DNA from 3 places in the Arthrobacter alpinus genome. Region 1 is predicted to be linked to each of the others. Evidence: riboswitches for the same ligand, from Rfam matches in the RefSeq annotation. Region 1 holds a riboswitch; each other region holds the start of a gene.
What was found. A riboswitch is a leader RNA that binds a small molecule or an ion and turns the genes downstream of it on or off. The one in region 1 is predicted to bind S-adenosylmethionine.
Positions count from the first base shown of each region.

Region 2: it holds a riboswitch for S-adenosylmethionine, as region 1 does, so the genes downstream of both, AOC05_RS03395 (bifunctional o-acetylhomoserine/o-acetylserine sulfhydrylase) here and AOC05_RS10550 (aminotransferase class V-fold PLP-dependent enzyme) in region 1, are expected to answer to the same signal.
Region 3: it holds a riboswitch for S-adenosylmethionine, as region 1 does, so the genes downstream of both, AOC05_RS01840 (hypothetical protein) here and AOC05_RS10550 (aminotransferase class V-fold PLP-dependent enzyme) in region 1, are expected to answer to the same signal.

Region 1 is NZ_CP012677.1:2,339,127-2,348,959, forward strand. Features, by position in the region: gene AOC05_RS10525 (sigma-70 family RNA polymerase sigma factor) at 1-523, opposite strand, end outside; gene AOC05_RS10530 (DoxX family protein) at 742-1,257, shown strand; gene aroA (3-phosphoshikimate 1-carboxyvinyltransferase) at 1,265-2,569, shown strand; gene AOC05_RS10540 (ribosome small subunit-dependent GTPase A) at 2,574-3,704, shown strand; gene hisN (histidinol-phosphatase) at 3,839-4,651, shown strand; SAM riboswitch class IV at 4,796-4,909, shown strand; gene AOC05_RS10550 (aminotransferase class V-fold PLP-dependent enzyme) at 4,974-6,368, shown strand; gene AOC05_RS10555 (class I SAM-dependent methyltransferase) at 6,444-7,205, shown strand; gene AOC05_RS10560 (Nramp family divalent metal transporter) at 7,292-8,554, shown strand; gene AOC05_RS10565 (metal-dependent transcriptional regulator) at 8,572-9,387, shown strand; gene AOC05_RS10570 (YrdB family protein) at 9,384-9,764, opposite strand; gene AOC05_RS10575 (AMP-binding protein) at 9,766-9,833, opposite strand, start outside.
Region 2 is NZ_CP012677.1:796,879-806,711, reverse strand. Features, by position in the region: gene AOC05_RS03410 (MFS transporter) at 1-1,105, opposite strand, end outside; gene AOC05_RS19255 (hypothetical protein) at 1,569-1,745, shown strand; gene metX (homoserine O-acetyltransferase MetX) at 1,759-2,904, opposite strand; gene AOC05_RS03395 (bifunctional o-acetylhomoserine/o-acetylserine sulfhydrylase) at 2,970-4,286, opposite strand; SAM riboswitch class IV at 4,359-4,474, opposite strand; gene AOC05_RS03390 (Tex family protein) at 4,611-7,088, opposite strand; gene AOC05_RS03385 (VOC family protein) at 7,183-7,821, shown strand; gene AOC05_RS03380 (hypothetical protein) at 8,014-8,205, opposite strand; gene AOC05_RS03375 (hypothetical protein) at 8,198-8,374, opposite strand; gene AOC05_RS03370 (CPBP family intramembrane glutamic endopeptidase) at 8,406-9,227, opposite strand; gene AOC05_RS03365 (phosphoglycerate mutase family protein) at 9,288-9,833, shown strand, end outside.
Region 3 is NZ_CP012677.1:428,841-438,673, forward strand. Features, by position in the region: gene AOC05_RS01820 (L-serine ammonia-lyase) at 1-60, shown strand, start outside; gene purU (formyltetrahydrofolate deformylase) at 62-973, shown strand; gene AOC05_RS01830 (VIT1/CCC1 transporter family protein) at 1,074-2,168, opposite strand; gene AOC05_RS01835 (biotin/lipoyl-containing protein) at 2,368-2,598, shown strand; gene AOC05_RS01840 (hypothetical protein) at 2,618-2,920, opposite strand; SAM riboswitch class IV at 2,937-3,050, opposite strand; gene AOC05_RS01845 (sodium:solute symporter) at 3,138-4,637, opposite strand; gene AOC05_RS01850 (helix-turn-helix domain-containing protein) at 4,855-5,439, shown strand; gene AOC05_RS01855 (APC family permease) at 5,494-7,473, opposite strand; gene speB (agmatinase) at 7,737-8,816, shown strand; gene AOC05_RS01865 (thiamine pyrophosphate-binding protein) at 8,813-9,833, shown strand, end outside.

The DNA of each region.
Region 1 (9,833 bases):
CCAGCCGGAACTCCTCCGGGATGGCCTGCAACGCGCTCTTCACATCGGAGTCCGGCAGGTGATCCAGGGCCTCAGTCTCGGCGGACCGCAGGCCCCTGGAGGTGTGCGACTCGGCACGTGCCAGCTGCCAATCCTCAACGGAATCAGCATTGGACTGCAGTGGCTCACGCTGACGTTTGCGGTACAAGTTGATGTACGTGTTGGTCAAAATCCTGTACAGCCACGCCTTGAGATTGGTGCCGGGCTTGTATTGGTGAAAAGCCGAAAAGGCTTTAGTGTAGGCCTCTTGCACCAGGTCCTCGGCGTCGCTGGGATTGCGTGCCATGCGCATGGCTGCCGAATATAACTGGTCAACGTATTGCATGGCGTCACGTTCAAAACGGATACGGCGGGCCTCCACCGTCTCGGTGGCAACATCTACGGTATCCACATCGGTATTCACCGTTGCCGCAACCTCGCGGGAAAGGCCGCTGCGTCGTTGCGCGTCGGACTCAATGACTTGCTCAGGCTCGGAAATGTTCATTACAGAGAAGTCTACTGTCAGTGTCTGCATTGCCACCTTTCCTCATAGGTTCATACCCTCCCAAGTCGGGCTATGCGCCGCTGTTTGTACACATGCAAACCCGGCAACGCCGTCGAATATTCCGCAAACCACGTCTCAAAGTGCGAGACTTGGAACAAGGTTCAAACGTTCGCCCGTAGCACCAGAGGTTTCACAGCACTTAAACGAAAGGCCGTACCTTGTCACTAGTTCGCGCACTTGCCCGCCCCATGCTTGCCTCGTCCTTCATCCTTTCCGGTTTGGAACGGCTGCGTCATGCAGACCAGACGGCGGAGCAGCTCTCCCCCGTCCTGAGCCGCATTTCTGCCGCACTGCCGGTACAAACCAGCGAGAAGTCCCTAGCCAAGATCCTGGCTGGAGTTCAGGTGGGTGCTGGCGTGCTGGTGGCCACCGGAAAGTTCTCCCGTCCCGCCGCCGTCGTTCTGGCCATGACGGCCGGGCTGGGCACCGTTGTGGAGTATCGCAGCGCCGCCACGGACACCAAGGAGGGAAAATCACACCGCCGCAGCCAGCTAGCCAAGAACATCGGGCTGCTGGGCGGGGCCCTGCTGGCCAGCGTTGACACGGCAGGCCGCCCGGGCCTTGCCTGGCGTGCCGAACGGCTCATCGAGTCCGGCAAGAAGACCGCCACCAAGAAGATCCACACCGCAGACAAGAACGTTCGTGCGCTCGCCCACGACGTGACAGGACAGTAACCACCCCATGACATCCGCCCCTTGGCCCGCACCGTTTGCCGCAACACCCTTGGACGCCACCGTCACCATTCCGGCATCCAAATCGCTGACCAACAGGTACCTGGTTCTGGCTGCCGTGGCCGACGGCGTGTGCCGGCTGCGCGCGCCCCTGGCCTCTAGGGACTCCGATCTGATGATCCAGGCCCTGCGCGCCCTGGGCGCGGGGATCCAGGAAGTACCCGGGAGCGGACCCGTGCCGGATCTGGTGGTCACCCCCATCCCCGCTGGCCATTGCGTGGATGCGTCCGTCGACTGCGGGCTAGCCGGGACTGTCATGCGTTTTGTCCCCCCGCTGGCCGCGCTGCTGTCAGGGGAGGTGAGCTTCGACGGCGACCCCGCCGCCAGGGTGCGCCCCATGGCCCCCATTGTGGCCGCCCTGGCGGGTCTGGGTGTCAAGGTCAGTGACGGTGCCGACGGGCTGATGCCGTTCACGGTCCACGGCACCGGCACTGTTCGTGGCGGCCATGTGGCCATCGATGCCGCCGGCTCCTCACAGTTCATCTCGGCCATCTTGTTGGTGGCCGCCCGGTTCACGCAGGGCCTGCACCTGGAGCACACCGGAGAATCGGTGCCCAGTGTTGACCATATTTCCATGACGGTTCAGGTGCTGCGGTCCCTGGGTGTCACGGTGGATGACTCCACCCCTAAGCACTGGATAGTTGCCCCGGGTCCCATTGCGGCCTTTGACGTGGTCCTGGAGCAGGACCTCTCCAACGCGGGCCCGTTCCTGGCCGCCGCTCTGGCCTCGCGCGGCACCGTGCGGATCCCGAACTGGCCGCTGAATACCACCCAAGTCGGAGATAAGTGGCGTGAGATCCTGCCACAGTTCGGTGCCACCGTCAGCCTGGACGACGGCGTCTTGACGGTGACGGGAGGGCCCGAAATTCTCGGTGTCGACATTGCCGACACCAGCGAACTTGCCCCCTCCGCGGCCGCCCTCTGCGCCCTAGCCACGGGCCCGTCTCGGCTGCGGGGCATCGCCCATCTGCGCGGACACGAGACGGACCGGCTCGCGGCGCTGGTTGCCGAGATCAACGCCCTGGGCGGGAACGCCGTCGAAACTCCGGACGGGCTGATCATCAACCCCGCCCCGCTGCACGGCGGGGTGTTCCACAGCTACGAGGACCACCGCATGGCCACGGCCGGTGCCATCATCGGGCTCGCCGTGCCCGGCGTCACGGTGGAAGATATCGCCACCACCGCCAAAACCATGCCTGCCTTCCCGCAGATGTGGGCCGACATGGTGGCCCAGACCACTGTGACCGAAGCGTAGGCCGATGGCAAACGATTACAGCACCTGGGACGAATCAGATGTCAGGGTCAGGCCCAACAAAAAGGGCAGCAGGCCACGCACCAAGGACCGACCGGCACATGATGACGCCGTCATTGGACGCATCATCACGGTGGACCGTGGCCGTTACACCGGCATCGTGGACGAGGACCTGCCCACCGAGCGCCTACTCATCGCCGCGAGGGCCCGCGAACTGCGCCGCTCCCCCGTGGTGGCCGGCGACTTCGTAGCCCTGGTGGGTGACACCTCAGGCAAGCCGGACACCCTGGCACGCCTGGTGCGCGTGGAGGAACGCCGCACACTGTTGCGCCGCAGCGCCGATGACACGGACCCGATTGAGCGCGTAGTGGTGGCCAACGCTGACCAGCTGGTCATCGTGGTGGCCGCGGCCAACCCCGAGCCGCGCACGGGTTTCATCGACAGGGCCCTGGTGGCCGCCTACGATTCGGGCATCGCCCCGATTCTGCTGATCACCAAGGCAGACATCAAGGACCCTGCCGAACTGCTGGCCAACTACGAGCACCTGGAGATGACAGTCATCATCAGCCGCACTGCTTCCGCAGGCGCCGCAGACGCCGCCTCCGCCATTGACGCGCGCAGCGACGACGGTGACTCCGCCCTTTTGGCTGGCGGCGCCGTCGAACAGCTGCGGGAATTCCTTGACGGCAAGGTCAGCGTCATGGTCGGGCACTCGGGTGTGGGCAAGTCCACTATGGTCAACGCGCTCACCGGCTCCCAGCGTGCCACGGGCGGCGTGAATGCCGTGACGGGTCGCGGCCGGCACACCTCATCCTCGGCGCTGGCCCTGCGATTGAAGGACGGCGAGCCCCGCTCCTGGATCATTGACACCCCGGGCATCCGCTCCTTCGGGCTGGCCCATGTGAACCCCGACAGGATCTTGGCGGCCTTCCCCGACCTGCAACCAGGTACCGACGACTGCGAACGCGGTTGCAAGCATGACAGCGTCGCCGTCAACTGTGGCCTGGACCCGTATGTTGCCGCCGGTCATGCCGGCGACGCCGGGCCGGCACGGCTGGCGTCGCTGCGGCGCCTGCTGGGCACCAGCGACCGCACCGAAGGGCGCGCCGAGGCCAAGGAACTTGGCCAGATCGACTGACCGGCGGTCGAGACCTGGCCAACTCGCCACCGCAGGCGATCCGGCATTTTTCCGGCGACTATCCGACGCGTCGGCCTGTTCCCCGCCCGCGTGCCAGCCAGCCTAGTCCCCCAACTACCGATAACGTGGTGAGTATGACGCCCCCACAGACGTACAACGATGACCTCCGCCTGGCCCATGTCCTGGCCGACACCGTCGATTCCCTGACCATGTCCCGTTTCAAGGCCCTGGATCTGCAGGTTGAGACCAAGCCGGATCTGACGCCTGTGACCGATGCAGACAAGGCGGCCGAGGAGTCCATCCGTAGCCAGCTGTCCCGGGTCCGTCCCCGCGATGCCGTGCTCGGTGAGGAGTTTGGCAGCAGCGGCCACGGCTCGCGGCGTTGGATCATCGACCCGATCGATGGCACCAAGAATTTTGTGCGCGGCGTTCCGGTCTGGGCCACATTGATCGCCTTGGTCGACGAGGGCCGGCCGGTGGTGGGCCTTGTCAGCGCGCCGGCTTTAGGCAAGCGGTGGTGGGCTGCCGAGGGCACCGGAGCGTACATGGGCAAATCCCTGGCCGCCGCAACCCGCATCCGAGTCTCTAACGTCACCGAGCTCTCCGACGCTTCCCTTTCCTACTCCTCGCTGACCGGATGGGCCGAACGCGGCAACCGGGAGGAATTTCTGGGGCTCACCGACGACGTGTGGCGCACCCGCGCGTACGGCGACTTTTGGTCGTACTGCATGGTTGCCGAAGGCGCCGTTGACATTGCCTGCGAGCCCGAGCTGAACTTGTATGACATGGCCGCCCTGGTACCGATCATCACCGAGGCCGGCGGACGCTTCACCTCGCTCGAGGGCGTGGATGGACCCTTCGGCGGCAACGCCTTGGCCACTAATTCCATTTTGCACGCAGAGGTCTTGCGCCGCTTGAACCCGGGCTGGGATGACCTCCTCGCCTAATCCTTTCATCAAGCACAGGTGAGTTAAGTACGACGGCGGTCACCGCCGTCGTACTTTTTTTGCCTTTGCTCGGTAGTCACCACCGCCCGTTACCCGGCGTAACAAATGCGTCGGGCCCGCCGTTGGGCTACTATTTTTTGCATAGGTCACGAGTGCCAGCGCTAAACCCCGGTTTGCTGGCCGGCAACCCTCCTTTCGCGGCGGGGTGCCCCGGGTGACGACCTGGCCTGGCCGGAGCGGTCATGGCAAGCGCGGATTTTTTGGCTCTGTCTGCTTTTTTGACGGCGGGGTCAGATAAGAATCCTTCCTTTAAGGAAGCCTCATGAGTTCTGCCATCTTGGAAAACATTTCCCTCGCCAGTTCACCGTTGCTGCCCGTGGTGGGCAACGACCTCAAAGCCCCGTTGATCCACGGCGCTAGTGTCCGGTACGCCAACCTGGACTACGCCGCGTCGGCCCCGGCTGTGGAGGATGTGGCCGCGCACTTGGCGCAGATTCTGCCCTACTACGCCAGTGTGCACCGCGGCGCAGGATTCGCCTCACAGGTGAGTACCTCGGTGTATGAAAATGCACGGCACATTGTGGCTAATTTTCTCGGTGCCCGGCCCGATGACACCGTCATCTTCACCCGCAACACCACCGATTCCCTGAACCTCCTGGCTGGCTGCGTGCAGACCCTGCTGGAAAGCAACTCCAACGCCAACGGTGAGGTCCTGTACCTGGACATTGAGCACCACGCGAACCTGCTGCCGTGGCAGGCGCTGCCCCACCGTTCGGTCGTCGCAGGTGACACCATCGCCGCCACATTGTCCCGTGTGGAGACGCAGCTGCGGGCAGGAAATGTGGTGCTCCTGGCTATCACGGGCGCCTCAAATGTGACAGGCGAAGTGCTCCCTGTGGCGGAATTTTCCGCCCTGGCCCACAAGTACGGGGCCCGGATTGTGGTGGATGCGGCCCAGCTGGCACCCCACCGGCGCATCGACATCGCAGCCAGCGGCATCGACTACGTGGCGTTCTCCGGGCACAAGCTCTATGCACCCTTTGGTGCGGGGGTGCTGGTTGGCCGCTCCGATTGGCTGGACACAGGCAAACCGCATCTGGCCGGCGGCGGCGCCGTCAAGGACGTCCGGATGGAATCGGTGCTGTGGACGCAGGGCCCGGCCCGGCATGAGGCCGGCTCCCCCAACGTACTCGGCGCCGCCACCTTGGCCAGGGCCGCCCAGGTACTCGGCGCGTTGGACGCGAATCAATGGCACGACCACGAGCAGCAGCTGCGCTCCCACCTGGTATCCGGGCTTCAGGAGCTCGACGGCGTCACGGTCCACCAGCTCTTCACCGACTCGGACGCCTACGCCGAGTGCGGTTCCATCGGCGTAGTGAACTTCTCCATCGCCGGGTACGACGCCGGACTGGTCGCCGCCTACTTGTCCGCCGAGCATGGCGTGGGCGTGCGTGACGGCAAGTTCTGCGCCCACCCGGCGCTGCGCCGCCTGGGCCTGGCCTCGGGGTCGCTGCGTGCCAGCTTTGGTCTAGGCTCCCGGCTGGAGGACGCGCAGCGTCTGATCGACGGCGTGGGCGCCCTCCTGCGCAACGGGTTGGGCTGGGACTATGTAGTGGACGCCGGACGCTGGGTGCCCGCCAACGATTCGCGCACCTTTCCATCGTGGGCGCCGAACACGCCCGGAACCGCCGGCGCAGCCCCCTGCGCCACCGACTGAGGTGCTCCGGAGCTCGAGCTTGTCCGGACCCCGGTAGAGTGGACGGCGGAAACGGCACAACTATTCAGGAGTGGCATGGCGGGGACGGGCGGACCGGTCTTTGACAGCACGCGGCGCACAGAGATGGCCAACGCTTTTCAGGCGGGCGGCAAACACTATGACGATGTCCGCCCAAGCTATCCGCTGGCGTCATTGGAGTGGCTTAGCGCCGGCGCCGATATCCGCGATGCACTGGACGTCGGCGCCGGAACCGGCAAGTACACCCAACTGTTGACAGGGCGCGGGTGGGCGGTGACCGCCGTCGACCCTTCAACGGACATGCTCGAGCAACTGCGGCACAAGCTGCCACAGGTTCAGGCCCTGGTGGGACGGGCCGAGGACCTTAACCTGCCGGCGGATTCTGTTGACGTGGCCGTGGTGGCGCAGGCCTGGCACTGGTGCGATCCATTGCTGGCCAGCACGGAGCTTGCCCGCGTGCTGCGCCCTGGCGGAATTCTTGGGCTCATCTGGAACCAGCTCGATGTCAGCGTGCCGTGGGTGCACCGGCTGGCCCGGATCATGCATGCAGGGGACGTCCACAAGCCAGGCTTTCGCCCCGACGTGGGGCCCGAATTTCATGACCTTCAAAGCCATGCAACTCTCTGGATGCAGGTAGCCACGCCCGAGGACCTGCTGGAGCTAGTCAAATCCCGTAGCTACTATTTGAAAGCCAACGACACCATCCGGGCCAAGGTCCAGGGCAATCTTCGCTGGTACTTATTCGAGCATCTGGGCCATGCTCCGGGCGAAGAACTCGAGCTGCCCTATTTCACCCAGACGTGGCGGGCCAGGGTGTGAACACCCGCTCTCGCCTCGACAGGAAAGCCCCGCCACGGCTATAATTTCGGTATGCCTAAATTAACTATTTAGGATTCTGGAAGGGAATGGCATTGCTGGAGACCACGGACGTCACCTCCGCACCGGCACGACGAGGCAAGGGTGGACTGTTCTTCCTCTTGGGGCCTGCATTCGTCGCCGCCATCGCCTACGTGGACCCTGGCAACGTGGCCGCAAACCTCACTTCCGGCGCCACCTACGGGTATCTTCTGGTGTGGGTGCTGGTTGCCGCGAATTTCATGGCCATGCTGATCCAGTACCAGTCGGCAAAACTGGGCCTTGTCACCGGAAAATCCCTTCCGGAGCTTCTTGGCGAACGACTCTCCACCTCCGGACGGCGACTATTCTGGGTTCAAGCCGAGCTCGTCGCGATGGCCACCGATCTGGCCGAGGTGGTGGGTGGCGCCATCGCGCTGAACCTGCTGTTCGGCGTGCCGCTGCCGCTGGGCGGGCTGATCGTGGGCATTGCCTCCATGGCCCTGTTGACGGTGCAAAACCGCCGTGGCCAACGCCATTTTGAATCCATCATCATCTTCTTGCTCGTCATCATCACCGTGGGTTTCCTGGCGGGGTTGGTCCTGAGCCCGCCAGACCCGGCCGGAGTGTTGGCTGGCATGGTGCCGCGGTTCCAGGGCGCCGACAGCATCTTGCTGGCCGCCGGCATGCTTGGCGCCACCGTCATGCCGCACGCCATTTATTTGCATTCACAGTTAGCCAAGGACCGGCACACGGATGCCCGCGGCACCCCGGAACGTCTAGCCCACATCCTCAAGGCCACCCGTTGGGACGTTATCATTGCGCTTCTGCTGGCCGGTGCCGTGAACATTGGCATGCTGTTGCTGGCCGCCTCCACTTTGGAGGGAGTGGCCGGCACGGAGACCATCGAGGGCGCCCACGCCGCGATTGTGGAGAGCCTGGGCCCGGTGATCGGCGTCGTGTTCGCTGTGGGGCTGCTCGCCTCCGGACTGGCGTCCACCTCAGTAGGGGCGTATGCCGGTGCCACCATCATGAACGGCCTCCTGAAAGTCCGCATCCCGCTGCTGACCAGGCGCGTCATCAGCCTGATTCCGGCCATCGGCCTGCTGTGGCTGGGAGTGAACCCCACATGGGCCTTGATCATCAGCCAAATCGTCTTGAGCTTCGGCATCCCGTTTGCCCTGGTCCCGCTGCTGCGCCTGACCTCCAGTAAAGAGCTCATGGGCATTCACCGCGACCGGCTGCCCTTGCGCTTGGCCTCCCTGGTGAGCGTGGTGTTAATTGTGGCCCTCAATGGTGTGCTGCTGTGGCTAACGTTCACCGGCAAGGCGTAACCGGTAGGCTAGAACACGTGAAAGCGCCCCTTACCTCCTCCAGCATCGAAGACTACGTCAAGGTCATCTACGCGTTCACCGAGTGGCAGGACAAGCCGATCACGTCCACGCAGCTTGCCGTGCGGCTCGGCGTGGCGAATTCCTCGGTGTCGGAAATGGTCCGCAAGCTCAAGGATCAGGGCCTGGTGGACCACAAACCCTACAGTCCCATCCACCTCACGGAGCCTGGCCTGAAGCTTGCCCTAGCCATGGTCCGCCGCCACCGCTTGCTGGAGACCTACCTGGTCCGTGAGCTTGGCTATTCCTGGGACGAGGTCCACGATGAGGCCGAGCAGTTGGAGCACGCCGTCTCCGAGACATTCATTGAGCGCATGTCCGCCAAGCTGGGCCACCCCACCCGGGATCCGCACGGCGACCCCATCCCCGACCCGCATGGGGGCATCAGCATGCCACCATCGCACCGTCTCGACGAGCTGGATCCCGGGCACCGGGGTTGCGTCAGCCGCATCAGCGACCACGATCCGGAGCTGCTGCGCTACCTGGGCCAGCACGGCATCGGCCTAGACACCGAGCTGGAAATTGTTGGCAGGCGCCCCTTTGGCGGCACCTTGGAGGTCCGCAGGATCACCTCCCCCGGCGTGCCGGACACAGGCCCACAGGGCACTGCTGTGGCTGACACGGACGACGCCGGCCACCTGAACTTGGGCGACGAGGCTGCGGCGTCGCTCTGGGTCACGACACAGGGATACCACCCAGGCTGCACCGTGCAAGAACTCACGGGCGGATCGCTCATGACACCCCACTCCGACGCGCTGGACCACCCGGGGTCCTAGTTGCGGGCGAGTGCTCTTTCGGCAACGAAATACCCGCCGGTGGCCACCAACATGACCACTCCGGGCACCAAGGTGCCAGCGGCCAGCAGCGTCACCCCGGCCACAAGGAAGACTCCCAGTGCGGCCCATCTGACGGTGTTCTCTGGAAGCCGTCGTTCGCTGTGCGGGGCCATGAAGATACCCCAGAGCACCACTACCGCTACCGGGATGCCGATGCCCAGCACCAGGTTCCACGGACTGCTTTGCCGCAAGCCCCAGAACAGGAATGCGGCGATCATCGCCACTTCCAAGGCGAAGCCCACACCAGCCACCAGCATTGTTGCTAGGTCCGTATTGAGCCAGCTGGTTTTCACCGCAGTAGCCTTCCGCCGGCCCATGCTAGAGCTCCTGTTCCGAGGCAGCGCCGTCCTGAGCAAAGGCCCCGGTACCGGCGGCCATCTCAGAAA
Region 2 (9,833 bases), 1.5 Mb from region 1:
TGCTGGTGAGGTTCAGGTGGGTCAGGTAGGCCATGCCCCCTGCGGAGAGGGCCATGCCGATGGGGACAATGATCTTGGGCCCGAACCGTGGCAAGAAGATGTTGGTGGACAGCTGCGCGGCCAGGACCAGCATCCCGATCATGGGCAGGAAGCCGATGCCCGTCTGGATCGGTGAATAGTTCAGGGACGTCTGGACGTAGTAGGTGACGAACAAAAAGATGCCAAACATGCCGGCACCGGCGATCAGGACCGAGGCGTAGGCGGCACCACGGTTGCGATCAAGCACAATGTGCAGCGGGAGGATCGGGTGCGCGGCGCGGCGCTGCCACAGCACGAACGCGACCATCAGCACCACCGCCGCGACGAGCATTCCCCACGTCGCCGGCGCATGCCAGCCGTCGGTTTCGGCATTGGAGAAGCCGTAGACCAGGCCGAACAAGGCGGCGCAGACCAACGCCGTGCCGGGGATGTCTAACTTGGGGCGGGGACCGTGAACGGTTGTGTGGCTGAGGAAGATGCTGGCGCCGATCACAGCGAAAACGGCGATGAAGACGTTGATATATAGGTTCCAGCGCCAGTTGAAATCTTCGGTGAGGAACCCTCCCAGCAGGAGCCCGAAGGCGCCGCCGGCTCCGGCAATGGCACCAAAGACGCCGAAGGCCCTGGCCCGTTCCTTGGGGATGGTGAACGTGGTGGTCAACACGGCCAGGGCCGTGGGCGCCAGCAGGGCACCGAACATTCCCTGGATGGCACGGGCCAGAACAAGCATGCCGAAGCTGCCTGCCGCGCCACCCAGCGCGGAGGCGCCGGCAAAACCGATCAGGCCGATGATGAAGGTCCGTTTTCTGCCCAGCAGGTCAGAGAGTCGACCGCCCAGCAGCAGCAGGCTGCCAAAGGCCAGCGAGTAGGCCGTGATCACCCACTGACGCTCCCCATCGGTGAACCCAAGATCCCGTTGCGCCGAGGGAAGCGCTATGTTCACCACCGTCGTATCCAGCACCACCATGAGTTGGGCGAGAGCTACAGTAGTCAGCGTCCACCAGCGCCGTGCAGTGACCGCCGGGGCACTGGCCCCGTCATGGGGAGCAGTTGGCATGTGCGTCATAAAGTGCACACTAGTGGCGGCTATGGAGTGATGGACAAGGTAAAGTCTGCGAATTTCCTGTCAATTTTCCGTGCCGCGAAACCCCAGCCGGCGATGGGGCCGCAACGTCGCAAACGCACCCACCAGCGTTCAGGCCAAGATCTGCTTTCAAGACTAAGATGGGAAGAAGCGCGAACATTCTGCGCTTCGAACTTAGAAGAGGTGTGTTGTGCTTAGTGTGCTCAACCTAGTGTCGGCCGGTGACGTGGCCGCGTCATCTTCGAGTTCTTTCTCGCTCCAGCCGTGGTTCATTTTCATCATCATCGGCTTGGCACTCTTTTCAAGTTTCGTCAGGGCCGCAGGCCGGAAGAAACGGGCACGGGACTCTAACCCGTATGGCCCGCCTTCTCCCACCGGACAGCCCGGCGTCGCACACCAGGCAAACCAGACCCCCTACTCAGGTACCCTGCTCAACGGTGTCCCGATGAAAAATTACGACAGTTCGCACGGGCACCAAACCACCGGGTTCGCCAACGAGCGGATGCGGGCCGAGGCCGAGCTCAAGCGCCAGCTGGACGCCCTCGACTCCGCCCGCCGCAGCGGCCAGGTCACGGCCGAACAGTACGCCATCCACCGCGAAGCGATCTTCAAGGCGTTCTAAGCGGCACCGGGGTCTACTGCGCGAAGAAGGACTCCCGCAGCAGATCCCCCACAGTCCCTACCTCGGTCAAGAACCCGTCGTGCCCAATGGCGGAGTCGATGTTGTGCACTTTTACGTCCCCGGGCAGGGCCGCGGCCAGTTCCTGTGACTGGGACGGGAAGTACAGCCTGTCGCTGCTAACGGCGGCAACAAGGAACTGCACCCCTTCGGTCCGGGTCAGGGCCTGCGTCAAGGTACCGCGGCCGCGCGTCACATCATGGCTCATCAGGGCCTCGGTGATGACAATGTAACTGTTGGCGTCAAAACGGCTCACCAGTTTGCGTGCTTGGTGGTCAAGATAGCTTTCCACCTGGTAGCGGCCGGCAAAGGAACCTCCCACCACCGGGCGAAGCCGCCCGAGGTGCAGCGGGTTTTCACCGTCCTGCGCGGCCCGCCCAAAGCGTTGTTCCATCTCCGTTTCGGAGCGGTAGGTGATGTGGGCGATCCGCCGGGCCAATCCCAAGCCCGAGGTGGGTGCTGCGCCGTCGTAGTAGTCCCCGCCGGCGAAATGGGGGTCCTGGCGGATGGCCAACACCTGGGCCTGCGAAAACGCTATCTGCTCGGCGGTGCTTGCCGCGCAGGAGGCCACCACCGCGCACCGTCGCACTCGTTCCGGGAACGTCACCGCCCATTCCAGCGCCCTGGCCCCGCCCATGGACCCGCCAATGACCGCGTGCCATGAGGTGATGCCGAGCCTGTCCGCCAACCGCGCCTCCGCCACCACGGAATCGCGGATGGTGACCAAGGGGAACCGGGAACCGTAAGGTGCACCGTCGGCGGCAATGCTGGAGGGTCCGGTGGTGCCGTAGCATCCGCCGAGCATGTTCGCCGCCACCACAAAGTACTTGTCCGTGTCGATGACCTCGCCCGGCCCAACCAGGCCCTCCCACCAACCGTCCTCCTCGGAGTCACCTCGGCTGACATGGGTGCTGCCGGTCAGCGCGTGCTGGATGAGCACTGCGTTGGTGCCTGCCGCGTTCAAAACACCCCAGCATTCAAACGCCAGGGTGACGGTCGGCAACTCCCCGCCCGCCTCCAGCTCAAGGGCGCCGATGTCCACGGAGCGCAGCACACCGCCGCCCTGTCCCACAGCCGCAGACCAGGGCGCACTGGCCGGAATTGGTGTTCCGGTTCCTGCCTCAGGGGAGCGCACATTCACCTCCGCCGCCGTCGGACTTACCGGTGTCACGCTGATTTTGCTGCGCGAAAACCGGCTTCAAGGTCGGCGATGATGTCCTCCACGCCTTCGAGGCCCACGGAGAGGCGCACCAGTCCGGGGCGAACTCCGGCGGCGAGCTGCTGCTCGGGTGAGAGTTGCGCGTGAGTGGTCGACGCCGGGTGGATCACCAGGGAGCGCACGTCACCGAGGTTGGCGACGTGCGAGTGCAGTTCCAGTCCGTCAACGAAACGCTTGCCAGCCTCCGCGCCGCCCACGATGTCAAAAGCGATGACTGCGCCGGTGCCCTTGGGGCCGTATTTGCGGCCCCGCTCAAACCACGGGCTGGACGGGATGCCGGCGTAAACCACGGATTCCACGTTCTGATTGTTTTCAAGCCACTGTGCCACTGTGACGGCGTTGCTGACGTGGCGTTCCATGCGCAGGCTCAGTGTCTCAATGCCCTGGGCGATGAGGAAGGCGTTAAACGGGGCAATGGCTGAGCCAAGGTCGCGCAGTAGCTGCACGCGGGCCTTGAGGACGTAGGCCAGATTCGCGCCCAGGGCACTGCCGACGCCAAGGTCTCGAGCGTAGACCAGACCGTTGTACGTCTCATCCGGGGTGTTGAAGCCGGGGAACTTTTCCGGGTCCGCTGCGAAGTCGAACTTGCCGCCGTCGACAATCACCCCGCCAATGGCCGTGCCGTGTCCGCCCAAGTATTTGGTGGCGGAGTGGATGACAATGTCCGCACCCCACTCTAGGGGGCGGATCAGGTACGGGGTGGCCAAGGTGTTGTCGACAATCAGCGGCACGCCTGCTTCATGGGCGATGGCGCTGATGTTTTCCAGGTCCAGCACGTCCTGGCGCGGGTTGGAGACGGTCTCGCCAAAGAACGCCTTGGTGTTCGGCTGGACGGCTGAGCGCCATTCATCCAAGTTGTCCGGGTCCGAGACAAAAGTGACGTCGATGCCCAGCTTCTTCAAGGTGTGCGCCAAGAGGTTGAACGTGCCGCCGTACACGCTGGGGCTGGAGACAATGTGATCCCCGGCCTGGGCCAGGTTCAAGATGGCGAAGGTGGTGGCGGCCTGGCCTGAGGAGAGCAGCAGGGCGCCGACGCCGCCTTCCAGGCTGGCGATGCGCTGCTCAACGGCATCCTGGGTGGGGTTGCCGAGGCGGGTGTAAATCGGTTCCAGTTCTGTCAGGGCAAACCGTGCCGCGGCGCTCTCGGTGGACGGGAACACAAAGGATGTTGTCTGGTAGATCGGCAGGGCGCGGGCACCGGTGGTGACATCCGGCTCCTGGCCTACGTGGATCTGACGGGTTTCAAATGACCAACCGTTACTCATGAATGGATTCCTTCACAGTAGAGGCCTGCAACAATGGCCCACCTTGGCCCCAAAGGGGAAGATGAGCCGTGCGGCCCGCGCTTGCACCGAAACCGGGCGGTTCGGTACCAGGTCTTCACCCGGGGCACCCCACCACGGTGGAGGGTTGCCGGTCAGCGAGCCGGGGCAAATCGCTGACACTCATGACCTATCTCCAGTGTGGAAGAAAGCTAGTGAGGGAGCAAGAATATGACGTGTTTATGACTTTTGGCGAATCACTGATTGAAATTTTGGGCAGAACCTGAGATATATCGAATTATTGACTGACGGGCTGGCGGTCCCGCCCTATTTTCCCAGACCTGCCCGGCGCAGGGCCTCGGCCATGGCCGTGTTGGCCGACGGCGGGGCTGTTGCCGCACGCGGTTGACGGGCTGGCTGGGCGCTAGGGCGAGACTGGCCGCCCGCCCGGGGTGGGGTGCGCGCCGACTTCCCGGAGCCGGCGTCGTTCCCCTTCCGCTCACCTGCCTCGCGGGTGCGGCCGGTGCCCGGCGCCGACGTGACCTGATCGTCAAGGCGCAAGGTGAGGGAAATCCGTTTGCGCTCGGGCTCCACCTCCAGGACCAAGACCCGGACCACCTGGCCGGATTTAACCACGGCATGCGGGTCGGAGACAAAGGAGTTGCTCAGGGCGGAGACGTGGACCAGCCCGTCCTGGTGCACGCCGATGTCAACGAACGCGCCAAAGGCCGCCACATTGGAGACCACCCCTTCCAGGATCATGCCGGGGCGAAGGTCGGTGATCTTCTCAATGCCTTCGGCGAACGTGGCGGTTTCAAAGCGGGGGCGGGGGTCGCGGCCGGGTTTTTGTAGCTCGGCCACAATGTCCTTGACGGTGGGCAGACCAAAGCTGCCATCGACAAACTCGCCCGGGTTGACGCTTGCGGCTGCACCCACCCCTCCGGAGATCTCGGCGGCCTGGGCACCCACGGAGGTGAGGATCTTCCGCGCCAGCCCATAGGCCTCCGGGTGGACGCTGGAGGCATCGAGAGGCTCCGAGCCGCCGGTGATGCGCAGGAACCCGGCGCATTGCTCGAAGGCCTTCGGGCCCAGCCGCGCCACCTTCAGCAGGTCCCGCCGCTTGCTGAACGGGCCGTGCTGGTTCCTGTGGGCCACAATGTTCTCGCTCAGTAACGGCCCCACCCCTGCCACCCGCGAGAGCAGCGCCGGGGAAGCCATGTTCAGGTCCACACCCACGGCGTTCACGCAGTCCTCGACGACGGCGTCCAGGGAGCGTTCCAGCTTGGCCGGGGTGAGGTCGTGCTGGTACTGGCCCACACCGATGGACTGGGGATCGATCTTGACGAGTTCAGCCAACGGGTCCTGCAGGCGGCGGGCGATCGAGACGGCCCCGCGCAAGGAGACGTCCATGCCGGGCAGTTCGGCGCTGGCCAGGGCCGACGCCGAGTAGACCGAGGCGCCGGCCTCGGAGACTACCAGTTTGGTCACCTTCATCTTGGGGTTGCTGTGCTTGAGTTCGGCCAGCAGTTCCGCGGCCAGCTTGTCGGTTTCCCGGCTCGCGGTCCCGTTGCCGATAGCCACCAGTTCCACCTGATGCTTGAGCGCCAACGCGTGCAGGGTGGCGAGGGCTTCATTCCATCGCTTGGCGGGGGCGTGCGGGTAAATCGTGTCGGTGGCGACCACCTTGCCGGTGCCGTCAACTACGGCCACCTTGGTGCCGGTGCGCAGGCCCGGGTCTAAGCCCAGGGTTGCCTTGTTTCCGGCCGGTGCCGCCAGCAGCACATCGCGCAGATTGGCGGCAAAGACGCGCACCGATTCCTCCTCGGCGCGTTGGAACATCCGGACCCGCAGGTCCACGGAAAGCCGGGTCAGGATGCGGGTGCGCCAGGCCAAGCGGGCACTTGTCATCAGCCAGGTGTCCGCAGCACGGCCGGACTCGCTGATGCCCAGGGAATGAGCCACGGCGTTTTCATAGGCGGCGCGGGCCTGCGCGTGCGCGTCGGCGTCGCGGGTGTTGGCCTCAGCCAAATCCAGTGTCAGCACGCCCTCCTTTTCGCCGCGCAGCAGGGCCAGAACCCTGTGACTGGGCAGCGTGTGGGGCGGTTGGGAAAAGTCAAAGTAGTCCTTGAACTTCTCACCCTCAGCGGTCTTGCCGGTTTTCACTTTCGAGCCCAGCCGGCCCGTCTTCCATAGCCGTTCCCGAAGCTCCCCCACCAGCGCCGCGTCCTGCCCTGCCCGCTCAATCAGGATGGCGCGGGCACCGGCCAGCGCATCGTCGGGGCTGGGCACGCCCTTGGCAGCGCTAACGTAGGCGTCGGCGGCCACGCCGGGGGTCAGTGCCGGGTTAGCCAGCAACACGTCGAGGAGAGGTTCCAGCCCAGCTTCACGGGCGGCGTCGGCCTTGGTTTTGCGGGTCGACTTGTACGGCAGGTAAAGGTCTTCCAGCTCCGATTTGGTGGCAGCGGCGTCAATGGCGGAGCGCAGCACGGCCGTGAGCTTGCCGAGTCCGTGGATGGTTTCCAAGACCGCCAGGCGCCGGGCCTGAAGCTCGCGGAGGTAGCGCAGCCGCTCCTCAAGGTCACGGAGCGCGGTGTCGTCCAGGGTCCCGGTGGCCTCTTTCCGGTACCGGGCAATGAAGGGCACGCTCGCGCCGTCGTCCAGCAGCCCAATGGCGGCGCGGACCTGGGCCACACGGACTCCCAGCTCTGCGGCAATGGCCGTGGCTATACGCGTCTCAATGGTGGCGGCGTCGGGTCGGATCAGGGCGGCAGCAGAATCAGTCACAGGGTCAATTCTGCCCCACATTCCTGACCGCGGGGGCACCCAGGTCACAGGACATCCCACCAGGCTTAGGGAACGCTAAGTCGAGAGCCGCATCACAAAGTGCCAAGATGATCCTATGCGAATGGATCATGTCTCTTACGCCTGTGAATCAGATGGATTGGCTGCCACCACGGAGCGAATCGCAACCGCCCTCGGGGTCGATGCAGTACGCGGTGGAATACACCCGCGCTTCGGCACCCGCAATATGATTATTCCCCTCACCGACCACCACTATGTGGAAATTGTTGAGTGCCTGAACCACCCGGCATCGGACAAAGCGCCGTTCGGTCAGGCCGTCAAGGCCCGCTCCGCAGCAGGTGGCGGCTGGATGGGCTGGTGCGTCGCCGTTGAGGACCTGACCCCGTTCGAGGACCGGCTGGGCCGCAGCGCAGTCCCCGGCAACCGCAAGTTCCCCGACGGCCAGGAACTTATCTGGCAGCAGATCGGCATCAAGGGTCTGATCGCAGACCCGCAGGTGCCCTACATGCTCAAGTGGGAGGGCGACCCGGCACTGCACCCCTCACTGGCCCGCCCTTCCTCCGTCCGTCTGGCGTCTCTGACCATTGCCGGCAGCGCCGAACGTGTCACCGAATGGTTGGGCGAACCGGTTGAACGCCCATTGGATGACGTCTCCGTCGAGTGGATTGCCCCCCGCGGCACCCCCGGCATCATGAGCGTCACCTTTGAAACGGCCAACGGCCAGGTCACCATCTAGCTCATCTGGCTTGAGCCAGCAAGACGGCACCCTCCCCTTTGTGGGACGGGTGCCGTCTTTGTTTGCGCCGAGGTAGCCGGTCCGCGCCGAAACCCGCCCGGCTACGGAGCGTTCTCGGCGTGGACCGGCTACTTCGGCAAAAAACTCCCAAGAACGACGGCGGATCAGCCGCCGGAGCCCACGGTGCAGGCTTTAGACATCGAATTGCAGGTTCCCACCCGTCATCTCGGCAATGGCGGACTTGATCGTGGAACTCCAGGCCGGCGCCTCGTGCAGCGCCAGCAGTATCAACTTCATAAGTGCGGTCTTTTTGTGCGTTTGCGCCCACGAGTTGGCAGTGACGGCTTCGTAGGCCGTCAGCTCATGCGGTTCCGGTTCAGACATTGAGATTTTCATAGTCCTTGGACAGGAACGCCCCCAGCGTGTGCGCCAAGAGCCCGGCACCCCAGATCAACGGCATGCCAAACAGCGCACCCTGCCATGCGGCGTCGAACCTGTCCGCGTTCCCGACGGCCGCCAATATGGCTGCATGCAGCCCATAGCTGCCATTCACCAAAAGCTAGGTCAGGACGTGGACTGGCTAGCTACCCGAACCCCAGCGCGGGGCCCAGCGTGAAGGCGGCGACGTCCACCAGCGAATGCGCCACCACCAATGGCATGATGCGGCCGTATTTCTTGTACAGCCAGCAGAACAACAGCCCCATCAAGAAGTTGCCCACAAACGGCCCAAAGCCCTGGTACAGGTGGTAGCTGCCGCGGATCAGTGAACTGGTCACCGCCGCAGCAAGGGGCGAGAACCCGATCTTCTCCAGCCGCCCCAGCAGGTAGCCCACCATGATGACCTCCTCCAGCAGCCCGTTATGGACGGCGGAGAGGATCAGCACCGGAATGGTCCACCAGTACTGGTTCAGTGCGCTGGGAATGATCTCCGTGGTGACACCCAGTGCCCGACCCGCCGCGTACAGCCCCAGCGACGGCACGCCAATGACGACCAGCAGCCCCAGCGCGCCCAACCCGTCCCGGAGCGGATGCCTGAAATCGAGCCCCATGCGCCGGAACACCGATTTTCCGGGCGCTGCAAGCAGGTAAAACACCAAGAACACCGGCACTACCGCAAAGAAGATGCCCAGGAGCTGATAGGTGAGATCGAAGTATTCGCGGCTGCTTTGCACCGAGTTTAGTGTGGAGGTACCCGCCGACAGCGGCGCCGCCGTCATCTTCTGGATCAAGGACACCACCGAGTACACGGCGGATTGCCCCAACGAGAGCCCCAGGACCAGCAGCACCTCAAAGATGAGCCGCTGCCTGGACTTCGCTCCCCACCTAAAATTTACGACGCCGGCCCCACCCGAAGGCGCGGATGCGCCGGCATCGTGCGTGGCTGGCGTGAACGGTTTCTCACTCATGCACTAAATCATGCCTGTTCTTGGGGAGATATTGCGCCAGGCTGGCTTAGGCTCTTGGCTATGAGTGCCCCACGCCAGATCATCATGGTCCGCCACGGACAGTCGGCCGCCAACGTCGACCAGACCCTGTACAACAGGATTCCCGACTACCGCATCCCGTTGACCGAACAGGGCGTGGCGGAGGCGAAGGTTGCCGGTGAGCAGATCAGACGCCAGCTGAACGGGCAAAAGGTGTGCGTCTACGTTTCACCCTATTTGCGGGCATACCAAACCTTGGAGGCCCTGAATCTAGGTGATCTGGTGGAGCGCACCCTTGAGGAACCACGGCTGCGCGAGCAAGACTGGGCGAACTTCCAAAACCCCGCCGAGATTGCCGACCAGAAGGAGCTGCGGAACGCGTACGGGCACTTCTTCTACAGGTTTCGCGAGGGCGAATCAGGCTCCGACGTCTATGACAGGGTGACATCGTTCCTGGAAACCCTGTACAGGCATTGGTCCAAGCCGGACTATGAGCCCAACACGTTGTTGGTGACGCACGGGCTGACCATGCGGCTTTTTTGTATGCGCTGGTTCCACTGGTCGGTGGAGTACTTCGAGTCGCTGAAC
Region 3 (9,833 bases), 1.9 Mb from region 1:
ATGAGCAAATACAAGGAAACCTCCCGCGGGGGCCTAGCCGTGAATGTGATCGAGTGCTGACATGGACACTTTGGTAGAGCCGGTTGAAACGGCCCAATATGTGCTCACGCTGGATTGCCCGGACGGTCCCGGGATCGTCCACCAGGTTTCCGGCGTTTTGTTGGGGCAGGGCGCGGACATCATCGACGTGCGTCAGTTCAGTGACCGTCAGCACCTGAGGGTGGTGGCCGGGGCGCCGGAACCGGACGGCCGCTTCTTCATGCGGCTGCACTTTGAGGCGCCGGCTGGGGAGCTGACCCAGGATGCGCTGCGTGCGGCGCTGGAACCGGTGGCGAAACAGCACGGCATGCGTTGGGAGCTGCGCCCGCACGGCGCCAAGCGGCGGGTGTTGATCATGGTCTCCAAGTTTGAGCATTGCCTCAACGACCTGCTGTTCCGCACCCGCACAGGGGAGTTGCCGGTGGAGGTGGTGGCTGTGGTTTCCAACCATCCAGACCATCAGCGGCTGGCGGAGTGGCACGGCATCGCCTTCTTCCACGTACCCGTCACCGCCGACACCAAACCACAGGCGGAGGCGCGGCTGATGGAGCTGGTGGACCAGTTCGACGTCGAACTGGTGGTGCTGGCCCGCTACATGCAAGTCCTCAGCGACGGGCTCACCCGCCACCTGGAGGGACGCGCCATCAACATCCATCACTCGTTCCTGCCCAGCTTCAAAGGCGCCAAGCCCTACCATCAGGCCTATGCGCGCGGTGTGAAGACCGTTGGGGCCACGGCGCACTACGTCAACAGTGAACTGGATGAGGGGCCCATCATCTCCCAGCAGGTGGTCGAGGTGGACCACACTTTCGGTCCGGAGGATCTGGTGGCTGCCGGGCGGGACACCGAATGCAAGGCACTCAGCAACGCCGTGCGCTGGCATTGCGAGGGCCGGGTGATAGTCCAGGGGAACAGGACCATCGTGCTGCGCTAGCGCGGAGAACCTTCCGCTATGCGCAGGACCCGCCCGGATTTCGGCGCAACTTGTCCAGTGGCGCCAAACTCGTCGCGAGTCGTACGCATGATGGATGGTCCTAGCCGCCCACGATCCCGCCAAAAGCCAGCCCGAGCAGATACGTTGCCGCCGCTGCACCCATGCCGATACCCAGCTGGCGCAGTCCCCGCCACAGCGGTGAGGCGCCTGAGAGCAATCCGACGACGGCGCCAGTCCCCATCAGCGTCAGGCCCACCAACACACAGGCCAGGACTAGGGCGCTCACCCCCGTCATGCCAAACACAAACGGCAGGATGGGGATGATGGCGCCGGAGGCAAAGAAGCAGAAGCTGGAGGTGGCGGCGCCCCAAGCAGTGCCGAGGGTTTCGTGGTCGTCCGCGGACTTGAACTCGTCGGGGCGCAGGGACAGGCTGGGATCACAGTCGCAGGTGAAGCCACCCATGCGCTCGGCCGCACGGTGTTCGGCTGCTTCGCGGGACATGCCACGGGCCAGGTACACCAGCACCAGCTCGTTGTTCTCCAGATCCAGCGACGGAGCTGCGGACAGGGTGATCTGGGTGGGTTGGGAGGCGTCCAGGAGTTCACGCTGGGACCGCACAGAAACAAATTCGCCCGCCCCCATGGACAAGGCGCCAGCCAGGAGCCCCGCCACACCGCTGAATAAAACCACCTGGCTGCCCACGCCCGTGGCCGCCATGCCCACGACGAGGGAGAGGTTGCTGACCAGTCCGTCATTGGCGCCAAAAACCGCCGCCCGGAACGATCCGGAGAGACGGATGCGCCCCCGCGTGGCCAGGCCTCGGACCACCTCTTCGTGGATCGATTCGTCGGCGGCCATGGCGTCGGTGGCGTCGGCGTCGGTGGCATAGGGGGAGCGGGATTCCGAGCGTTGGGCCAGGGCCAGCACAAAGACGGAACCGAAGCACCGGGCCAGCAGGCCCAGCAACTGATTGCGGGCGGACGCGGCCACCGGCGGCTCGGCGTGCTCGCCCAGAAGGTTCAACCAATGCTTTTCGTGGCGGCCCTCCGCCTGCGCCAGGGCCAGCAAGATGGCTTTTTCCTCGCCCTCGCGGCGTTTGGCCAGGTCGCGGTAAACGGCGGCTTCGGCCCGTTCGTCGGCCAGATATTGGCGCCAGCGACTGATTTCTACGGGGGTGGGAATGCGTTCTGGCACAGTAGGGAACTCCTCAAGTAAGCCATTACTGTAGCGCGTATTGGTGGCAATTTCCGGCCGGTGATCCTTGAAAAATAGTTTCGGCCTACCGCACTTTCGCCCGGCTAGCCACGGAGAAAAGGACGTGCGCAAAAAGGGTGCGGATATGCTGGGAATCACGCAGCGTTGGCGGCCACGGATCGGAAGCAGGTCAGTGAAAATGGTTGAGGTGCTTTTCCCGATGATGACCGGGGACCCGCAGGACCAAGGCGTGCTGACCCTGTGGCTGGTGCCCGACGGCGACGCCGTGCGCCCCTACCAGGTGCTGGCCGAGGTCACCATCGACAAGTTCGACGCCGAAATCAACGCCCCCGCCGCGGGCGTGCTCACGTGGCACGTCCAAGAAGGTGACGAGGTGGCGCAGGGCGCCGTTATTGCCACCATCGCCTAGCCGCCGGGGTTGCGCCGGCCTAGTACTTTTCGAGTTTGAAGCCCAGGCTGCGGCTCTCCCGTGAACCGGTCTGCGCCATGGTGACCACCAGCGTGCCGATTTCCGGTACCCAGCGGGCGGCACGCACCGCCGCCGCCAGCGCGTCCACCAGCAGTGCCGGTGCGGCGCAGAAGTAGCTGTGGTGACCCCTGGGGGTGAAAAAGGTGACGGCGCCCAAATTCACATCCACGGCCGGCAGAACGGGGATGCCGGCTGAGGGTGGGGCCGTGCGGGGAGCGGCGTTGTGAGAAGAGCGGCTACGGTCTGCGGAAATAGTTGCCATGATCAAACCTTTGATGGGGGTGCTCTTACCCGCGGATCCAGTCACCGCAGGTCACTTCCTCATCCGAGCCACCCTGTGAACATGGGGTTGGCGTGCGACCAGTCGGAGCTTGGCATCGCATCTCGTGAAGCTGGTTTCCACCGTAGCGCTTTAAAGTACGACGGCGGTTGATGACGTAATTTATTACGTCACCAACCGCCGTCCTACGTTGGTCGAACTACACGGTGGTGCTGTTCTTGCCCGTCATGACGGTGTCGATATCATCTGAATTGGAATCAGTGGCAGCCGCTGCGAGGCGGTCGTCCCAAATCTTGCGGATGTTCGCGGGCGTTGCCGGGGTCAGTAGGGAGACCGCGATGTAGACCACCAGCGAGGCGAGCAGGCCAAAGTAGATCGGCTCGTTGGCGTAGATGCCATCGGCGCTGGGGATCACGCCGGTGGCGTACAGCACCAGCAGGGCGATGGTCAGCAGGCTGCCAACCACCATGGACCAGGCGGCGCCAAGTCCGTTGCCACGCTTCCACACCAGGCCGCCGATGATGGACACCAGCAAACCGCCAACCAGGATGTCGTAGGCGATGGTCAGGGCGAACACCACGTCGTTGACAACAATGGAAATCAGGACCACTAGGAGCCCCAGGCCCAGCACGTACCAGCGGTTGGCGTTGACGTCATGCTCGGGGTTGGAGCTGTCTGAGGTGTCGATGGTTTTGCCGAACCAGCTGGCCACGAACGGGACAACGTCCTTGCGGGCCACGGTGGCGGCGGCAATCAGGGAACCCGATGCGGTGGACATCATGGCGGCCACGGCGGCGGCCATGACGATCCCACCAATGCCGATGGGCAGCAGGTGGGTGGCCACTTCGGCGTAGACGACGTCCTTGCCCAGGTTGGCGACGTCGATGGTGGGCAGAGCTACCTTGGCGGCCAGTCCGATCAGGGCGCCGGCCACGCCATACAGGATGCAGTAGATGCCGGCGGTGGCGCCGCCCCAGCGGGCCACCTGTGGGTCGCGGGCGGTGAAGACACGCTGCCAGATGTCCTGGCCAATCAGCAGGCCCAGGGTGTAGACCACGAAGTAGGTGATGATGGTCTGGATGCCGATGCCGTCCCACGCGAAGAAGCTGGCGTCAACGCGTTCCTTGATGCCGTCGATGCCACCGGCGGCGTTCCACGCGAACGGGAGCATGAGGAAGAAGATGCCCACGGTCTTGATCACGAACTGCACCTGGTCGGCCAGGGTGATGGACCACATGCCGCCAACGGTGGAGTAGATGAGCACAATGGCCCCACCCACGGCAATGGCCAGCCAGCGGTCCCAGCCGAACAGCACCACAAAGATGGTGGCGTAGGCGCCGGTGGAAGTTGCCGAGATCATGATCGTGTAGGCGAGCATGACGATGCCCGACATCTTGGTGGTCTCCTTGCCGTAGCGCAGGCTCAGCATTTGGGAGACCGTGTAGATCTTCAGCTTTTGGATGGTGGGGGCAAACAGCAGGCTCAGCAGCAGTACCCCGATGCCAATAGCAACCACCAGCCACATGCCTGAAATGCCGAACTTGTAGCCTAGCCCCACGCCTCCCACGGTGGAGGCTCCACCGAGGACGACGGCGGCCATGGTGCCGGTGTAGAGGAAGGGGCCAAGGCGTCGGCCGGCCACGAGGAAGTCACTATTGTTCTTGGTTCGGGACTTGCCCCACCAGCCGAAGGCCAGCATGGCCACCAAGTAAATGACGACTATTGCAATGTTCAATGTCACGTAGTGCTCCAAGGTGCTGTGAGGGGGATTCCCCAAAAAAATTGCCTGGTAGGCAACATCTGTTGTCCAATAGGCTAAACTGTGATTGAGGTAACAGTCAAAAAATCGAAGTGTGTGTGATGCCCGTATAGAGTCACGGTGGGCGCATCAGGCCCGCAACCAAGAAGGAGCGAGAATGAAAGCGTTGCCCGTAGAGCCTAGTACGGCACCGGTGGCCATAGGATCCCGAATTCGGGCAGCGCGCCAGTCCCAGCGACTCACTATTGAGCATGTGGCAGATGCGACCGGCCTGACCAAGGGGTTTCTTAGCCGGGTGGAACGCGATCTAACCTCACCAAGTGTGGCGTCTTTGGTGACATTGTGCCAAGTTCTCTCCATCTCCATCGGGGACCTCTTTGCCGTCCCCGAGACGCACTTCACCCCTGCCGGCGAGGGACCGCGCATCTCCCTAGGCGGCGACGGGATCGTGGAGCGGCTGCTCACGGCCAGGTCCGAGCGCCGGCTTCAGATCCTCTCGGCCACCATTGCCCCGTTTGGGCGAGGCGAATCCGAGCTTTACGCCGTGGACTGCGACGTGGACGTGCTGCACATCATCAGCGGTGAGCTGACTCTGATCATGACAGCGGAATCCTATGACTTGCAGGCAGGGGACACGCTCTCCTTTTCAGGACGCGAACCACACTCCTGGGAAAACCGCTACGGCACCCCCGTCGAGGCGCTGTGGATCCTGGTTCCTGCAGCCTCCGGTCCGGGAGGCTAGCGGAGCCGGGTGCGCTCGGAGCCGGGCGCGCACGGAAAGTGCGCCCTCGCGGGGTTAGCCGACGTGAACCCAGGGGCGCTTGGTGAGGTCCGGCTCGGCCTCGCGCAACACTTCCCGAGTGACGGGGGCGATCTCGCCTTCGCCAAAGAACAGGAACTTGAGCAGGTTGTAGATCGGGTTCCCTTCGTTCCACCGGAAGTAAATGTGCGGGATCAGGCCCGTGGCGTCGCGGACGTGCAACAGCACCGCGGCAATCGTGTTGGGCACATTGGAGCCGTGGACCTCCAGGATCTTGTAGCCGTGGCGCATCACGCCACGGATCTCCAGTGCCGTTTCAAAGTCGGAGGAATCATCGACAATGACCTCCATGAACAGCACGTCGCGGGGATCCCCCATCGCGTTGACCGCCACCGCGTGGTTGAGTTTGCGGCGGTAGGCTGCGGCGTTGCGGGTCTTGGGGTCGTGGGAGATGATCCTGATGGTGCCCTCGTCCACGGATGCCACAAAGTTCATGGCGGCCTCGTCCATGCGGATGTAGGTGGCCCGCAGTTCGAAGGCCCGGCGCATGCGCGAGAGCAGGCTGACCACCACGATCCCCAGGATGAAAAGCAGGGCGATCTTCAGCCCGTCGGGGCGCTCGATCGAGTTCGCCACGGTGGTGTAGAGGAAGGCCAGCGACACAGCGCCAAAGCCGATGGTTTGCGCCCGCTGCTTTTTTCGCCGGGCGGAGAGCGTGACGGCGATGGCCGCCGAGGTGATGAGCACCAGTACGCCGGTGGCATACGCACCGCCCTGGGCGTCGACGTCGGCCTTGAAGACCAGTGTGATGATGACGGCGATGACGGTGAATACCAGGACCAGCGGGCGCACGGCGCCGGCCCAGGCTGGGGCCATGCCAAAGCGCGGCAAGTAACGCGGGACCAGGTTTAGCAGACCGGCCATAGCTGAGGCTCCGGCAAACCACAGGATGGCGATGGTGCTGACGTCGTACGCGGTGCCGAAGCCTTCGCCGAGCAGTTGGTGGGCTAGATAGGCAAGGGCGCGGCCGTTGGCGGCGCCGCCTGGCTGGAATTCTGCGGCCGGGATCAAAATGGTGGTGGCCAGGGACGAGGTGATCAAGAACGTGCTCATGATCAGCGCCGCCGTAGTCAGCAGACGCTGGGCGCCCTTGATACGACCCTCGGGATTGGCCTCGGTGTCACTGGGGCGGCCCTTGATCTGCGGCATGACGGCCACACCGGTCTCAAAACCGGACAGGCCCAGGGCCAGGCGGGGAAAGACCAGCAGCGCCACGGCCACCACCATGACTGGACTGCCGTGCTGGGTGGTCAGTGCGGTCCACCAGTCGGCCGTCAGCAGCGGACTGCCCACCACATGCACCAGCGAAACGCCGATCACCACCAGATTCAGGGTCAGGAAAATGCCCACCAGGACCACGGCAATACCGATGGCCTCCTTGAACCCGCGCAGGAATACTGCGGCCAGCGCGGCAATCAGGACCAGGGTGATAATGACGTTCTGGCCATCAAGGAACTTCGGGGCAAACGGGTTTTCCAACACATGCGCGGTGGCATCGGCGGCAGACAAGGTGATGGTGATCATGAAGTCGGTCGCGGCGAAACCCAGCAGGGCCAGCACGAACAGCTTCCCCCACCACTTCGGCAGGAGGCGTTCGAGCATGGCGATGGAGCCGGCGCCGTGCGGGCTTTCGCGCGCCACGCGCTTGTAGACCGGAAGGGCGCCAAAAAGTGTGACCAGGACCAGCACGATGGTGGCAAGGGGGGCCATGACCCCGGCGGCCAGGGCGGCGATGGCCGGCTGGTAGCCAAGGGTTGAGAAGTAATCCAGCCCCGTCAGGCACATGACCCGCCACCAGGAGTGGGGTTTGTCGGCTGGGGACGGTTTTCCGTGAGGGCCCTGCCGCTTGCCCGAACTTTCAGGCATCCCTTCCAGGAGCCAGTGGCGCAGTGCCTGCGTACCCTTGGGCTTGAATCGATCCCCTGGGTCCGGCGGCGCCTGGGAGAGGGATGTCATGCGAGGGTCCTTTCTAGCAAGGATGCACGGCCGATCGGCCGCAGTACCTCACAAAATGCGCTGTTGCTGCTCAGTGAGACTAACACCGCCGCCGAGCCGCGGCCCCGGTTTTGACGAAATCTATACGGAGGCGCGGTGAGTGAGCTTATCCGGGTTCCCTGTATTTTATCTAAGGAAAACTTTTGGTTCACATTAGACAACTTCAGTTGTACGATGGTGAACGAACGTGTGACGCAGGTCAACTCTTAAAAACGAGGACATCCATGAAAGAGCTCCGTATCGAGGCCAACGGCAACCTTGGCCCGATCGATTCCTCCCGCATCCCGCGCTACGCAGGTGCGGCCACCTACGCACGCCTCCCACGCCTGGACCAGGTCGCCGCGGCCGATGTCGCCGTCGTTGGAGTCCCCTTCGACAGTGGCGTCTCTTTCCGCCCCGGGGCCCGCTTTGGCGCCAATCATGTGCGTGAGGCATCCCGCCTGCTGCGCCCCTACAACCCCGCCTGGGACGTCTCACCGTTTGAAAACTGCCAGGTGGCCGACGCCGGCGACATGGCCGTAAACCCGTTCAACATCAACGAGGCCATCGAGACCATCCAGCGAAACGCACTGGACCTGACCGCCGGCGGTGCCAAGCTGCTGACCATCGGTGGCGACCACACCATCTCCTTGCCGCTACTGCGAGCCGCGGCCGAACGCGCTGGCGGACCCATCGCCATGCTGCACTTTGACGCCCACCTAGACACCTGGGACAGCTACTTTGGCGCCGAATACACCCACGGAACACCCTTCCGCCGCGCAGTGGAGGAGGGCATCCTGGACACCGAGGCCATCTCCCATGTGGGAACCCGTGGCCCGCTGTACGGTAAGAAGGACCTGGACGACGACCACCGCTTCGGCTTCGGTATCGTCACCGCCGCCGACGTTTACTACCAGGGCGTGCTGGAAACCGTCGCGAAAATCCGCGACCGGATCGGCAGTCGACCGCTCTACATCTCCGTCGACATCGACGTCCTGGACCCGGCGCACGCCCCCGGTACCGGCACTCCCGAGGCCGGCGGCCTCACCAGCCGCGAACTCATCGAGATCATCCGCGGCTTCCGCGGCATGAACCTGGTGGGTGCGGACATCGTGGAGGTGGCTCCGGCTTACGACCACGCCGAAATCACAGGTGTGGCAGCCAGCCATGTCGGCTTTGAATTGGTCACGCTCATGGCTGACAACTTTCGTGAGGGGGACCGTTTCGGGACCCCCACCGGCTACGCGGCCCAGGCGCTGGACGCCGAAGAACGACGTCGGCCCGCCGGATTTGCGCCGACCGCCACCGAAGGAGCAGCCAAATGACGGACGTCCAGATCCTGGTCGAGGCCCAGCCCCAGCGCAATGGCGGGGACCTTGTTGTGGAGACGTTGGCTGCCCTGGGCGCGAAGACGGCATTCGGCATCCCCGGACAGCACGCCCTGGGGCTCTTTGACGCCCTGGGCCGCTCGCCCTTGCACTTTGTCTCCTCCCGCGTGGAAAATAACTCCGCTTTTGCGGCCGACGGTTACTCCCGTGCCACCGGCGAGGTGGGTGTGCTGTTCTTGTCCACCGGACCAGGCGCCCTGACGGCGCTGGCCGGGTTGCAGGAGGCTTACGCCACGTGTGTTCCCATGATTGTGGTGGCCAGCCAGATCCCGTTGGAAGGCCTGGGTGCCCGGCGCAAGGGCATGCTGCACCAGCTCGATGACCAGAAGGCGTCAGCGGCCAACGTGACCAAGAGCCAGCGGCTGATCCAGCACGCCTCCGGCATCCCGTCCGCCATCCAGGATGCCTGGACGGAGGCGGTGTCCTCCCCGCAGGGCCCGGTCTGGATCGAGGTGCCGCAGAACGTGCTGCTCGATCCCATCTTTGTGCCCGCGGTCGAGGACGCACTGGCGGACCCTTTCGACAACCCGCCGCGCGTCGAACTGGTCCGGGAGGCCGTGAAGTGGCTGTCCGCCGCCGAGCGCCCGGCCATTGTGGCCGGTGGCGGCGTGCGCCGCGGGAACGCCCACCAGCAGTTGCTCTCGATCGCGGAGAAGCTCAACGCCCCGGTGGTGTGCACTCCCGGCGGCAATGGTGCGTTCCCGTGGAACCATGAGCTGTCGCTGCAGTCGTGGGTGGAGGACAAGCACGTCACCGAGGTTCTCGAAGATGCCGACGTCCTAGTGGTCATCGGGTCTTCCTTAGGTGAGGTCTCCAGCAACTACTTCACCATGGAGCCGCGCGGACGCATTATCCAGATCGACGCCGAACCCCGCGTTCTGGAATCCAACCGCCCGGCCCTGGGTATCCGTGCCGACGCCGGCCAGGCGCTTAGTGCCCTTGACGCCGCACTGA